DNA from 3 places in the Luteibacter sp. 9133 genome. Region 1 is predicted to be linked to each of the others. Evidence: predicted binding sites of a transcription regulator. Region 1 holds the regulator's gene; each other region holds the start of a gene.

Region 1 (4,107 bases):
GCTGTCGAACGTGTGACGCGCGGTGCTCCGGCGCCCGCCGCTCCGCAGGTCGCGAATCCGAATGCGCCACAGCGTCAGTCGAGCGCCGCGCTCGCCGCCAGCGTCGCCGATGTGGTGCGCGCCGCGACGGTCGCCCCGAACCACAACGCGAACAGCGACGCCGCCGTCAATGGCGTGCGTGCCGAGATCAACAGCCTGCGTGAGATGCTGGAAGTGCAGTTGTCCACGCTCGCCTGGAATCAGATGGACCGCGACCAGCCGCTGCGCGCCCGCGTGCTCCGCGAGATGACCCGCCTGGGCATCGACGGCGACGTGGCTCGCGCGCTCTGCGCCGAGCTGCCGCCGGGCATGACCGCCGAGCAGGCCCGCTACCTGCCGCTGGGCATCCTCTCGCGCAACATCCGTACCAGCGGCCGCAACGCCGATACCGCCGGTAGCGCCGTCACCGCTCTGGTCGGCACGACGGGCGTTGGCAAGACCACCACCATCGCCAAGCTCGCGGCGCGTGCGGTGCTCCGCCACGGCGCCTCGAACGTCGCGCTGATCAGTGCCGACCAGTACCGCATCGGTGCGGGCGCCCAGCTGGAACATTACGGCCGCCTGCTCGGCGTGCGCGTCTACAACGCCCACGATGCACAGAGCCTCCGCAACGTGCTGCTCCAGCTGCGTGGCAAGCACACCGTGCTGATCGACACCGCCGGCCTGGCCGGTAACGACCCCAAGCTCCAGCAGCAGTTCGACACCCTGCGCGCGATGACCGAGGTGCGTGTCTGCCTCGTGCTTGCCGCGAACGCGCAGGCGCAGGCCATCGACAACGCGATCCGTGCCTACGCGCCGCTGGCGCCGCAGACCGCGATTCTGACCAAGCTCGACGAGGCCCCGCTGATCGGCGGTGCCCTGTCGGCCGTCATCCGCCACGGACTGCCGCTGGACTACACCACGGATGGCCAGCGCGTGCCGGAAGACATCGCCTCCGCGGATGCGCGCAAACTCGTCTGCCTGGCCGCTCAACTCGTCAAGCAGCGCACCGACGAACCGGACGACGCGATTCTCGCCGACCGTTTCGGCTTCTCCACCGCGCCAGCCATCGCCTGACACCGGGAACTGAAGTAACGTGACCACGGCATCCGCATCCGCACACCCCTTCACGGCAGTGAATTCCTTCATGAACACACACGTCGATTCCACCCAGGCTGCTGGGCTCAACTGGCTCGCCGACCGTCGTCCCACGCGCAGCATCGCGGTGGCGGGCGGCAAGGGCGGCGTGGGCAAGACCACGGTGGCGGTCAACCTCGGCATGGCGCTCGCGATGGGTGGCCGTGACGTGGTCCTGCTGGACGCGGATCTGGCCATGGCGAACATCGACGTGCTGCTGGGCCTGCAGCCCACGCGCCATCTGGGCCACATGCTCGAAGGCGAGTGCCGCATCGAGGACCTGATCCTCCACGCCAACCACGGCCTGAAGGTGATCCCGGCGACCTCGGGCGCGCGCCGCATGGCGCAGCTGCCGAATATCGAGCACGCCGCCGTGATCCGCGCCTTCGACGAATACCCGGTCGCCCCCGAATATCTGATCGTCGACACCGCCGCCGGCATCTCCGACAGCGTGTCGATGTTCGCGGCAGCCTCCGACGAAGTGGTGGTCGTGGTCTGCGACGAGCCGGCCTCGCTGACCGACGCCTACGCGCTGATCAAGGTGATGAGCCGCGAGTTCGACGTGAACCGCTTCCGCATCGTCGCCAACATGGTCCGCCATGCGCAGGAAGGCCGTCAGCTGTTCGAGAAGCTGGCCCGCGTGACCAACCGCTTCCTGGACGTGTCCCTGGATTTCATGGGCATGGTTCCGCACGACGAGTACCTGCGTCAGGCCATCCGCCGTCAGGCGGCCGTGGTCGACGCCTGGCCGAGCAGCCGCTCGGCGGTGGGATTCAAGAATCTGGCCCGGTCGGTCGATACATGGGGTGAACCCGAACCCCGGGTGCAGGGTCGCATCGGCTTTTTCGCCGAACGGAACCACATGGGGGGAGGGCTGCCGCTGTGAGTGTCGCTAGCGAATACCTTGAAATCACTAGAGTTCCAGCGGATCAACTGGTTAAAACGCATGCACCCCTGGTGCGCCGGATCGCCTATCACCTGATGGGCCGCCTGCCGCCAAGCGTGGACGCGAATGACCTCATGCAGGCCGGAATGATCGGACTGCTCGAGGCCGCAAGAAATTACTCGCCGACTCGCGCGGCCAGCTTCGAGACCTATGCGGGCATCCGCATTCGTGGCGCCATGCTGGACGAACTGCGCAAGACGGACTGGACCCCGCGCTCCGTCCACCGGAAGTTGCGCGAGGTGGCTGAAGTAACGAGGCAGATCGAGAACGAAACGGGTGGCGACGCCGAAGACGCGGAAGTGATGAAGCGGCTGGGCATCGACGCCATGGAGTACAACCAGATTCTGGCCGACGCGGCGAGCGCGCGGTTGCTGAGCCTCACGGCGCCGGAAGGCGACGAAGGCGCGGCGATCGACGTCGCGGACCCCGACGCCTCGGGCCCGGAAGGCAACTTCGAGAAGAACGGCCTGCGCGACGCGCTGGCGCAATCGATCGACGGCCTGCCGGAACGCGAGAAGCTGGTGATGTCGCTGTACTACGATGAAGAGCTCAACCTGAAAGAAATCGGTGTGGTACTGGGTGTGAGCGAGTCGCGCGTGTGCCAGATCCATGGTCAGGCCCTGATTCGCCTGCGTGCACGCATGACGGGTTGGAAAGACAAGCAGTGACGGCATCGCGGTGCCGTCGCCGGTAAAGAAAAAGCACGTGGCGGAGAGCAGTTTTGGACAAGAACATGAAGATCCTCGTGGTGGACGACTTTTCCACCATGCGGCGCATCGTCAGGAATCTCCTGGTCGAGTTGGGTTTCACCAACACGCTCATCCAGGAAGCCGAAGACGGTAACGCGGCGCTCGCGTTGCTGCGCTCGCAGCCGATCGACCTCGTCGTCACCGACTGGAACATGCCCAACATGACGGGCATCGACCTGCTTCGCGCTATCCGCGCCGATGCCGGTCTGAAGTCCTTGCCGGTGCTGATGGTGACCGCGGAAAACAACCGCGATCAGATCATCGCCGCCGCGCAGAGCGGTGTTAACGGCTACGTCGTCAAGCCTTTCACGGCGGTCACGCTGAAGGAAAAGCTCGACAAGATCTTCGAACGACTCGCCGCGGCTGCGGGCTAAGGGAATAACGATGAATACGATGCTCTCCCCCGGCCAAGAGGTCGTCCCCGAACTGCGCGAGCTGCTCGAGGCCGACGACGGCGCCGCCTTCGAAAAGGCACTCGACAACCTGATCCGCAGCCGCGAGCAGCACCTGTTCCTGGCGCTGGGCCACCTTGCGCGCGACCTGCACGAATCCGTGCGCCGCCTCGCTTCCGACATTTCGACCGACGGCGTGCCGGGCAACATGAGCGATGCGCGCAAGCATCTGCGTGACGTGCTGGAAATGAGCTCGACCGCCGCGCACCGCACGCTGGACTTCAGCGAAAAGCTGCGTCCGCAGGCCCAGGCGCTGGCGAAGCAGGCCGACGAAGTGCTCGTGCTCGATCACGCCGATCCGGCGTTCGGCGCCAATGCCACGGCGCTTGCCGTGCGCGTGGGCGATTTCGCGCAGAGCTGCGACATCGGCCTGGGCGAAATGGTCGAAGCCCAGTCGTGGCAGGATCTTTCCGGTCAGCGCGTGGCGCAGGTCGAAGCGTTCATGGCCAAGGTCGAGTCGTCGCTGGTCGAGCTGGTCCGTCTGACCGGCTCGCTCGCGGGCGGCAATGCGCCGGCCGCGGACAAGGTCAGCCAGGACGAGGTGGATCGCCTCCTCAGCGAATTCGGATTCTGAGCCCGCTATGAGCGTGGAGCTGGACAACGAGCTGCTCAACGTCTTCCTGATCGAAGCGCGCGAACTGCTCGAGAGCCTGGGCGAGCAGCTCGTGGATCTCGAAGCGTCGCCGAACGACACGGAGCTGCTGAACGCGGTCTTCCGTGCGTTCCACACCGTGAAGGGCGGTGCGGGCTTTCTTGGGCTCAATCCCATGGTGGAGCTGTGCCACCGTGGCGAAGATCTTCTGAA
Region 2 (4,107 bases), 970 kb from region 1:
GGCGATCAGGAAAGCCAGCGCACCGCCGGCCCAGCGCCAGCCGTCGCCCTGCGTGCGCGTGACGCCCGGCCATTGCCGGAAACGCATGACGCCGTAAGGAATCAACATCAGCAGCGCGACGATACCGACGCCCTTGGTGATCACCCCGAGCCCCGCCGCGAAGCACCCGAGCCAGTACATGCGCCAGCTCGGACCACGCAGGCAATGGATCAGGATGCCGACGTTGCCCAGCGTGATCCAGAACAGCGAGAGCGGATCGATCTGCGCATGCCGGATCACGTCGATGAACTGCATCGTCGACAGCACGACGATCGCCGCGTACAGACCGGTGCGAGCGTCCCAGAGACGGCGCCCGGCGTGCCAGACCAGCGCCAGCGTGCCCAGGCCCGATAACAGCGAGGTCAGCAGGAAGGCGCCACGCCAGCCACCGGTGAGCCACATCCACGCCGCCTCGGTCCACATGAGCATCGGCGGCTTGTCCGAGTAGAGCTCCATCCCACGATGGGGAAACAGCCACTGGCCGGATTCGAGCATTTGCCGCGCCACGAGAGCAAAGCGGGGTTCGTCAGGCGGCCACGGGTCGCGCAGTCCTATTCCCGCCGCCAGCACCGCCAGGGCGATGAGCATGAACCCGTAAAATTCACGTCGGGAGGATCGTTCGTCGTTCAAGTGCGGACATGGGACGGCGGCTGAGGTCGCGCCATCCTAGCCGACCTCTTGTGACAGACGCTTACAGACGCCTTATCAGGCGGCGTCGAGCTGAAAGAAGGCCACGCTGTCGACCAGTTCGCGCGCCCGTTGCTTCACGGCGTCGGCCGCCGCCGCGGCCTCTTCCACCAGAGCCGAATTGCTCTGGGTGACCTCGTCGATCTGACGCACGGCCTCGTTCACCTGAAGGATGCCCGCTGCCTGGGCGTCACTGACCGTGGCGATGGAACGCACGGAATGAGTCATGCGCTCGACGCCGCTGGAGAGTTCGGTCATGGCGCTGCCTGCGCTGCCGATGCGGCGGGCGCCGTCGGCGATCGTCTCGACCGATTCGTCCACCAGGAGGCGGATCTCGTTGGCCGCCTGCTTCGAGTGACCCGCCAGCGTGCGTACTTCCGCCGCGACGATATGAAAACCGCGTCCCGCCTCACCGGCACGTGCCGCTTCCACGGCCGCGTTGAGTGCGAGGATGTGGGTCTGCGAGGCAATCCGGTCGATGACGGCGGTGATGTCGGCGATCCGGCCGGACACGTCGGCGATGCGGTCCATTGCGTCGACCGCGTCGCGCATGGCGACCTCGCCTTCCTGCGCGCCGAGCAACGATGCTTCAGCGATGCCGCGCGCCTCGCGCGCATTCGCGGCATTGCCGTTTACGCTGCTCGTGAATTCCTGCATGGACGAGGCCGTCTCTTCGAGCGCGGCGGCCTGCTCGCTCGTGCGCGACGAGAGGTCCAGGTTGCCTTCGGCAATCTCACCGGTCGACTGCGAAATTTCTTCCGCCCCCTGGCGGATCGTCGTCACGACCTGGCGCAGCTGTCGGTTCATGCGGGCCAGCGCGCCCAGCAACTGCGCCGTCTCGTCACGGCCGTGGACGAGGATTTCAGTCGAAAGATCGCCTTCGGCCACGGCTTCCGCGACGGAGACGGCCCGACCGATCGGCCGCGTAATGCTCTGCGCGAGCAGCACGGTGATCACCACACCGAGCGCGACCGCGCCCAGCACGACCGCACCGAGCAGAATCAGGGCGGCGCGGAAGGCCGCGGCGCTTTCGTCCTCCAGACGAGCCGAGGTCGTCGCCGACTCCTTCTGCACCCGGGCCACGATGTCATCGATCGCGGCCGTCGGAGCGCGATCGATTCCCTTCACCAGGCCATCGACCACGTGCGCACTTCCCGGATTGGACGCCGCGTACTGGGCAAGCGCGGCAAGATATTTCTCGCGCAGGGTGGCGTGCGTCGCTTCGATGGCGTCGATTTCGGCCACGGAGGACCCCACGCCGGCCAGCTGCGCACGCAGCCGCTCCAGGTCCGCCTTCACGGCGTCCGCCTGCGTGCCGAACGCCGCGCGGTACTTCTGGAAGGCGGCGGGATCGGCACCGCGAAGCAACAGGTCCTTCCATTCCTGTACCTGCTTCTTGAAGTCGACCTGGGCCACGCGAGCGGTATCCGCCGCGGTGGAATAGGCCAGCGCCGTGCGGGCCGACGCCACCTGGACCTCGTGCATACGGGCAAGGCCGCGCCAGCCACCGATGCCGACGATGACCGTCGCGGCAAGGAGAATGGCACCCAGGACGGCAAGCCGGGTGGCGATACGAAAACGGTTGAACGACGTCATGACTGGGGACCGGATGGAGACGCAGTCCGCTTGCATCGTGAGGGATAGGCTCTTTATCGGCACGGTCCACCACGCCTTGACCGGTATCGGCCGACGCGGATGTGAAGGGGCCCATTTCAATTTTCCGGAGCTGGCACGTCTAGGGTGTTCGCCGGTGCGGAAATCGGCGTTCGTCCCTGCTCGTACGGGCGCCGATTTCCCACCGTGCGACCATTGATACCCAGCCCCATGAACGCGGTCAGACACACCATGGACTCTTCCGAGGCAGGCGCCTCACCGGGGGGCAAGCGCGCCGCCCAGGTGGTCGCCCTGTTCCGTGAGCACAACTCGGCTCTTGTCGCCTTCCTGCGGGCACGGCTGAATTCGCTTGCCGACGCCCAGGAGGTGGCCCAGGAGGTCTATCTGAAACTGCTTGCGCTGGACGACGCGACGAAGATCGATTCGCCGCGTGCGTTTCTGTTCCGTGCGGCCTCCAATCTGGCCGTGGACAAGCTGCGGATGCGGAACGTACGCGCCCTGGCCCCGGTCGATCCCGATGCCGACGACTGGCATGTCACGCCGATTCCCGAGCAACACGCGTCGGCCCATGAGCAATGGCGCGACCTGCGTCAGGCCCTGGACGAGTTGCCACCCAAGACCAGCCGCGCCTTCGTCATGCACGTGATCGACGGACGCGACTTCGCCTCCATCGCGAAGGACATGAAGCTCAGCGAGCGCATGGTGCGCTACCACGTGGGCAATGCCCTGGCGCATTGCCGAGAACGCCGCGACCGCGCGGAGAACCCCTCATGACCCTGACCCCCGTTAGCATCGATCGCCCTGTCGAACACACCGCCGCGGACTGGTGGGCCCAGCTGCGCGATCCCGACCTGCCCGAACAGGCGCTGCTCGACTGGAGCGACTGGCTCGAGGCCGATCCGCGCCATGCGGAAGCGTTCGAGCGCGCCTCGGCGCTGGCCGAGGCGGCGGGTGCCATGGCCCCGTCGCTGCGCGAACGCTTCGTGCAGCGTTACGCCCCGGCCCCGCTCCATCCGGATCGTGCACGGCGGCCGCGCATCGCGCTGGCAGCCGCTGCGGTGGCGGCGCTGGCCCTGCTCGGGACGGGCGCATTCATCGGCCTGCGCCCGTCCCATCAGGCTTCCACTCGCCAGTACGCCAGCGAACGTGCCGGCCATCGCGATATCGACCTGCCCGATGGCTCCAGCATCGAGCTGGGGGGCGCGACCTCGGTGACCACGCGCTATGGCCACGACGAGCGGGCGATCGATCTGGATGCGGGCGAGGCCTTCTTCCGGGTGGCGCATGCCGAGCGTCCGTTCGTGGTCAATGCCGGGCCACTGCGTATTCGCGACCTCGGCACGGCGTTCAACGTGCGCCGCACCGGCGACCGGGTCACCGTGGCGGTGACCGAAGGCCGGGTGCAGGTATCGCCGACGGGCGCCCAGGGCGACGACGGCACCATTGAACTCGGTGCCGGGCGCGAAGTCTCATTCGATCCGGAGACTCACGCCATGCGCATTCTGGACGTCGATCCGGCCACGGCTACCGCGTGGCGCGGCCATCGGCTGGAATTCGTCAATGAGCCGCTGTCGTCCGTGGTCGACAACGTCAACCGTTACAGCAGCCGGCCTATCCGCCTCGCCGATCCCGCGCTGGGCAGGCTGACGTTTACCGGCACCGTGCAGGTCGATACCATCGACAGCTGGGTGGCGGCCCTGCCCCGGGTGTTTCCGGTGCGCGTCGATGCCTATACCGACCGGCTGGAACTCACCCGTCAGACCGCCA
Region 3 (4,107 bases), 190 kb from region 1:
GGTGCTCCTTCTGACGCTTCATCTGCGGGCGGATCATCATGAAATAGAAGATACCGAACAGCACCGCCATCATGATCAGCGGCGAGAAGCTCAGAGCGCCCTGGGGTGCGGCAGCGGGGGCAGTGGCCTGGGCAATGGCGGCGAACGTCGGAAGGCTCATCGGATATCTCGCAAGTCATGGAACAGCCAAGGAAAAGCGGCTGCTCACGTAAAAAGATCGTGGATTATGCCACGCGCCCCGGTGCTTATGTACCGGACTCGTCAAGGCTTCTGGGGGCGCCGGACAGCGCCCTCAAGCCCGGTCAGCCGTCGACGACAGCCTTTTGGCGGGCCGCATAGAAGGCGGTGACGAAGTCGTCGAGGGTACCCGTCTCGATCGCGCCGCGCAGCCCGGCCATCAAGCGCTGGTAGTGCCGCAGGTTGTGCATCGTCGCCAGCTGGCTGGCCAGGATCTCGTTGCAGCGATCGAGATGTCGCAGGTAGGCGCGCGAGAAGCCGTTGGCGCAGGCGTAGCAGTCGCAACCTTCTTCGATCACGCGGGTATCGGTAGCGAACTTCGCGTTCCGGATGCGCAACGTGCCTTCATACGTGAAGAGGAAACCGTTGCGCGCGTTGCGCGTAGGCATCACGCAATCGAACATGTCGATGCCGCGACGGACGGCCTCGACGATGTCTTCGGGGCGTCCCACCCCCATCAGATAACGGGGTCGATCCTTTGGCAGCATCGGCAGGGTCAGGTCGAGCGTGTGATTGCGCTCCGCCTCCGGCTCGCCGACGGCCAGACCACCCACGGCGTAACCGTCGAAGCCTATCTCCACCAGCCGCTCCGCCGAACGGTGGCGCAGCTTTTCGTACGTACTGCCCTGGACGATGCCGAACAGCGCGTTGGGGTTTTTCAGGTCGTCGAAAGCCTGGCGGGAACGCTCGGCCCAGCGCAGACTGAGCTCCATCGAGTCAGAGGCGACCTTTTCGGTCGCCGGATACGGCGTGCATTCGTCGAAAATCATCGCGACGTCGGCGTCCAGCACCTTCTGGATCCGCATCGACTCCTCGGGCGAGAGGAACACCTTCGACCCATCCACCGGGGAGGCGAAGGTCACCCCCTCTTCGGTGATCTTGCGCTTGTGCGCCAGCGAGAAGACCTGAAAACCGCCGGAGTCCGTAAGGATCGGCTTGTTCCAGCCGATGAACTTATGCAGCCCGCCGAATTCGCCGACGATCTCGAGGCCAGGCCGCAGAAACAGGTGGAAGGTATTGCCGAGGATGATCTCCGCGCCGGTGTCGAGGACATCGCGCGGGGTCATGGCTTTCACGGAGCCGTAGGTGCCCACCGGCATGAAGGCCGGGGTTTCGACGGTGCCGCGGCCGAATCGGAGACGGCCACGCCGGGCCGCGCCATCGGTGGCGAGGAGTTCGAAGGGAAGCTGGGTCATCCGCGTAGTGTACCGGGAGTCGGCCCTTCGGACCTGCAGGTCGGGCGCTGCGCGGACGGAGAGCCTTACCTTGCCGGGGCGGAGGCCCACCGCGCTCGCCGTTTACGCGTACAGGTGTCCGCAAGCGCCTAACTAAAGTTCCGCACGTTTCCGCCGATTCCTATGCCACAGGAGCGAGCCCAGACCGGGGTCCGCCCAGGCCCTCGGAGGACCTGCCCTTTGATCATCCAGCCGACCAGTATCGCCGCCCAGCTATGGGCCGGCGCGGCAGCGGGCACCACCGCGGCCGTTGACGCCTGGCGGGTGGGTACGCTGCTGACGGCACGCGTCATGGGGCAGAACGACATCGGCAAGCTGCTGCTGGACATCGGCGGTATCACGGTGGAGGCCGACACCACGGGCACCCAGCTTCCCCAGCAGTTTCAGGTGCGCGTCCTGACCCAGGGCGCACAGCCCCAGCTCGAAGTCCTCGTCGCCCACCCCGAGGAAGGCGTCACGATGCAGGGACTGCGCGAACGGCTCCCGCTGCAGAATGGTTACGCGCCGCTGCTCGGCGCACTGGCCTCACTGGCACGCAGCCCGGTGGCCCGCTCGCTGCCTGCACCCCTTCGAGCCGCACTCGCCACGCTCGAGGCTTCGATCAGCGGACCCGATGACGTCAGCACGCCGATGGGCATGAAGGAAGCCATCGCCAAAAGCGGCAGCTTCCTCGAATCCCATCTTGCCGAGCCGACGAAAGAGACGCCGGCGGCCGACGATTTCAAGGCGGCATTGATGGCGCTCCGCCGCACGCTGGCCGATCTTCCGCCGACACGAAGCGCATCGGGCGTCAGCACCGGCCCCGGACTTCCGCGCCAGCTTGGTGACACACCCCCGCCGCTCGCCCAGCGCGCACTGATTGCCCAGCCGCGCGTGGCGGAATTCGCCATCACCGAAGACGACGTCGACGCGCTGGTCGGCCAGTTACGGACCGACACGCGTGCCGCACTGTCCCGTGTCGAGATCGGTCAGCTGGAATCCCATCCGCAGGCCGGACTATGGATGATCGAAGTGCCGCTGGCGAACGCGCGCGGTTACGACGTGCTCCAGTTGCGGATCGAGGAAGGCAAGCCAGGCCCTGGCGAGCCGGATGGCTTGTGGACGGTCGGCTTCGCCATCGACCCGCCCTCGCTGGGCGCCGTACAGGGTGAGATCCAGCTGCGCATACCGCGCGTGTCGGTGCGGCTGTGGGTACAACAGGCCGACACCGTGTCGCGCCTGGAAACCGAATTCGTCTCGCTGCGGCGCGTGCTCGAGAAAAGCGGCCTGCAGCTCGATCATTTCTCCTGCATGCACGGCCTGCCCGTGCCGACCAGCGCGTATAGCGCGGTCCTCCTCGAAGCCCGCGCATGAATCCGTCCCTGCCCTCCCCGCGCCGCAGTGTCACGCTGCGGCTCGCGACGCCTACCAGCAATGGGAAAACCCAGCGTGTCGACGCCGACAGCGTCAAAAACATGCTGGAGCGCGCGCAGGCGCTGGGGCTTGCACCGCAACTGGATCCGCAGATCGCCACCTTGCTGGCGGCCGTGCGGTTGCGCGACGACGTGCCGCCGGAGCTGTATGCGGCACTGGCGGCGGTGGTGGGGACCTTGCTCGGGGCTGTCGAGGCCTGATGCGCCGCGGCTCACGTCAGCCTGTCGGCGACGGCGTCAGCTGACGCCCAGCCCCTGAATACGGGCCGCGCCGGCTTCAAACCCCGCCAGCTCGGCAAAGCGTTTGCCACGCTCCGCATAATCCCTGAACTGGTCGAAGCTCGGCGCACCCGGCGACAGCACGACGACGCCCTCGCCGCTCAGGGCGTTACGCGCGGCACCGACGGCGGCGGCGAGATCCGCTGCCCGATACACATTCGCGACACCCGCCGCCTCCAGCGCATCCGCGATACGCGAACCGCTGGCGCCCTGGCACACGATCGCCTCAGGCGCATGCAGGCGCATCGCTTCCACAAACGGCGTCCAGTCGAGACCGCGATCGTGCCCGCCGACGATCAGCGCGACACGTTCGACTCCCACGCTTTCGAGCGCGGCAAGACTCGCCAGCGGCGTAGTGCTGATCGAATCGTTGATCCAGCGCAGGCCATGGATCTCGCCCAGCGGCTGCAACCGATGCGGCAGAGGCACAAAGGTAGACAACGCAGGCGCGGCGGCACGCGCATCGAGGCCGGCGATCTCCAGTGCGGCAAGGGCGGCACACGCGTTGATCGCGTTGTGCAGACCCGGCGCGGACACGGCGGACGCCGCGATCACATCCTCGCTGCCACGACGGATCCAGCCATCGGCAACATGCCAGTGCGCCTCGTCGCCAAACGTATGCAGACCCGGATGGCCCGCCGCTCGCGCCATCAGCGCAGGCTGCATCGCATTGACCAGCACCTGCGCGGATGACGCCAGCAACTTCAGTTTGTCGCTGACGTAACGCTCGCGCGAGCCGTGCCAGTCGAGGTGCTCTTCGTAGAGACTGGTGACGACGCCAAGCCCGACACCAAACGCTTCGCCGGTCTGGAAACTCGACAGTTCGATCACCCACAGATCGGCGCTCTCGCCATCGAGTTCGAGCATTGGCAAGCCAATGTTGCCGGCCACTGCCGTGCGCACACCCAACGAACGCGCAAGATGCGCGATCAAAGCGGATGTGG

The links. The regulator FliA, encoded in region 1, starts transcription of late flagellar genes. The targets are predictions, from matches to a motif close to TAAAGTTTNNCNNNCNNNGGCCGATAA.
Region 2: a site for FliA is predicted at 2,376-2,402, ahead of FA87_RS18150 (methyl-accepting chemotaxis protein). Genes of this name have one in related genera too.
Region 3: a site for FliA is predicted at 1,567-1,593, ahead of FA87_RS14705 (flagellar hook-length control protein FliK). Genes of this name have one in related genera too.

What each region holds. Positions count from the first base shown of each region.
Region 1 covers NZ_JUHO01000001.1:3,177,846-3,181,952, reverse strand. Annotated here, with positions in the region: gene flhF (flagellar biosynthesis protein FlhF) at 1-1,095, shown strand, start outside; gene FA87_RS13800 (P-loop NTPase) at 1,166-2,041, shown strand; gene FA87_RS13795 (RNA polymerase sigma factor FliA) at 2,038-2,769, shown strand; gene cheY (chemotaxis response regulator CheY) at 2,823-3,224, shown strand; gene FA87_RS13785 (protein phosphatase CheZ) at 3,235-3,876, shown strand; gene FA87_RS13780 (chemotaxis protein CheA) at 3,884-4,107, shown strand, end outside.
Region 2 covers NZ_JUHO01000001.1:4,151,758-4,155,864, forward strand. Annotated here, with positions in the region: gene FA87_RS18145 (glycosyltransferase family 39 protein) at 1-627, opposite strand, end outside; gene FA87_RS18150 (methyl-accepting chemotaxis protein) at 745-2,322, opposite strand; gene FA87_RS18155 (sigma-70 family RNA polymerase sigma factor) at 2,572-3,114, shown strand; gene FA87_RS18160 (FecR domain-containing protein) at 3,111-4,107, shown strand, end outside.
Region 3 covers NZ_JUHO01000001.1:3,365,033-3,369,139, forward strand. Annotated here, with positions in the region: gene yajC (preprotein translocase subunit YajC) at 1-160, opposite strand, end outside; gene tgt (tRNA guanosine(34) transglycosylase Tgt) at 303-1,433, opposite strand; gene FA87_RS14705 (flagellar hook-length control protein FliK) at 1,653-2,825, shown strand; gene FA87_RS14710 (hypothetical protein) at 2,822-3,085, shown strand; gene murD (UDP-N-acetylmuramoyl-L-alanine--D-glutamate ligase) at 3,122-4,107, opposite strand, start outside.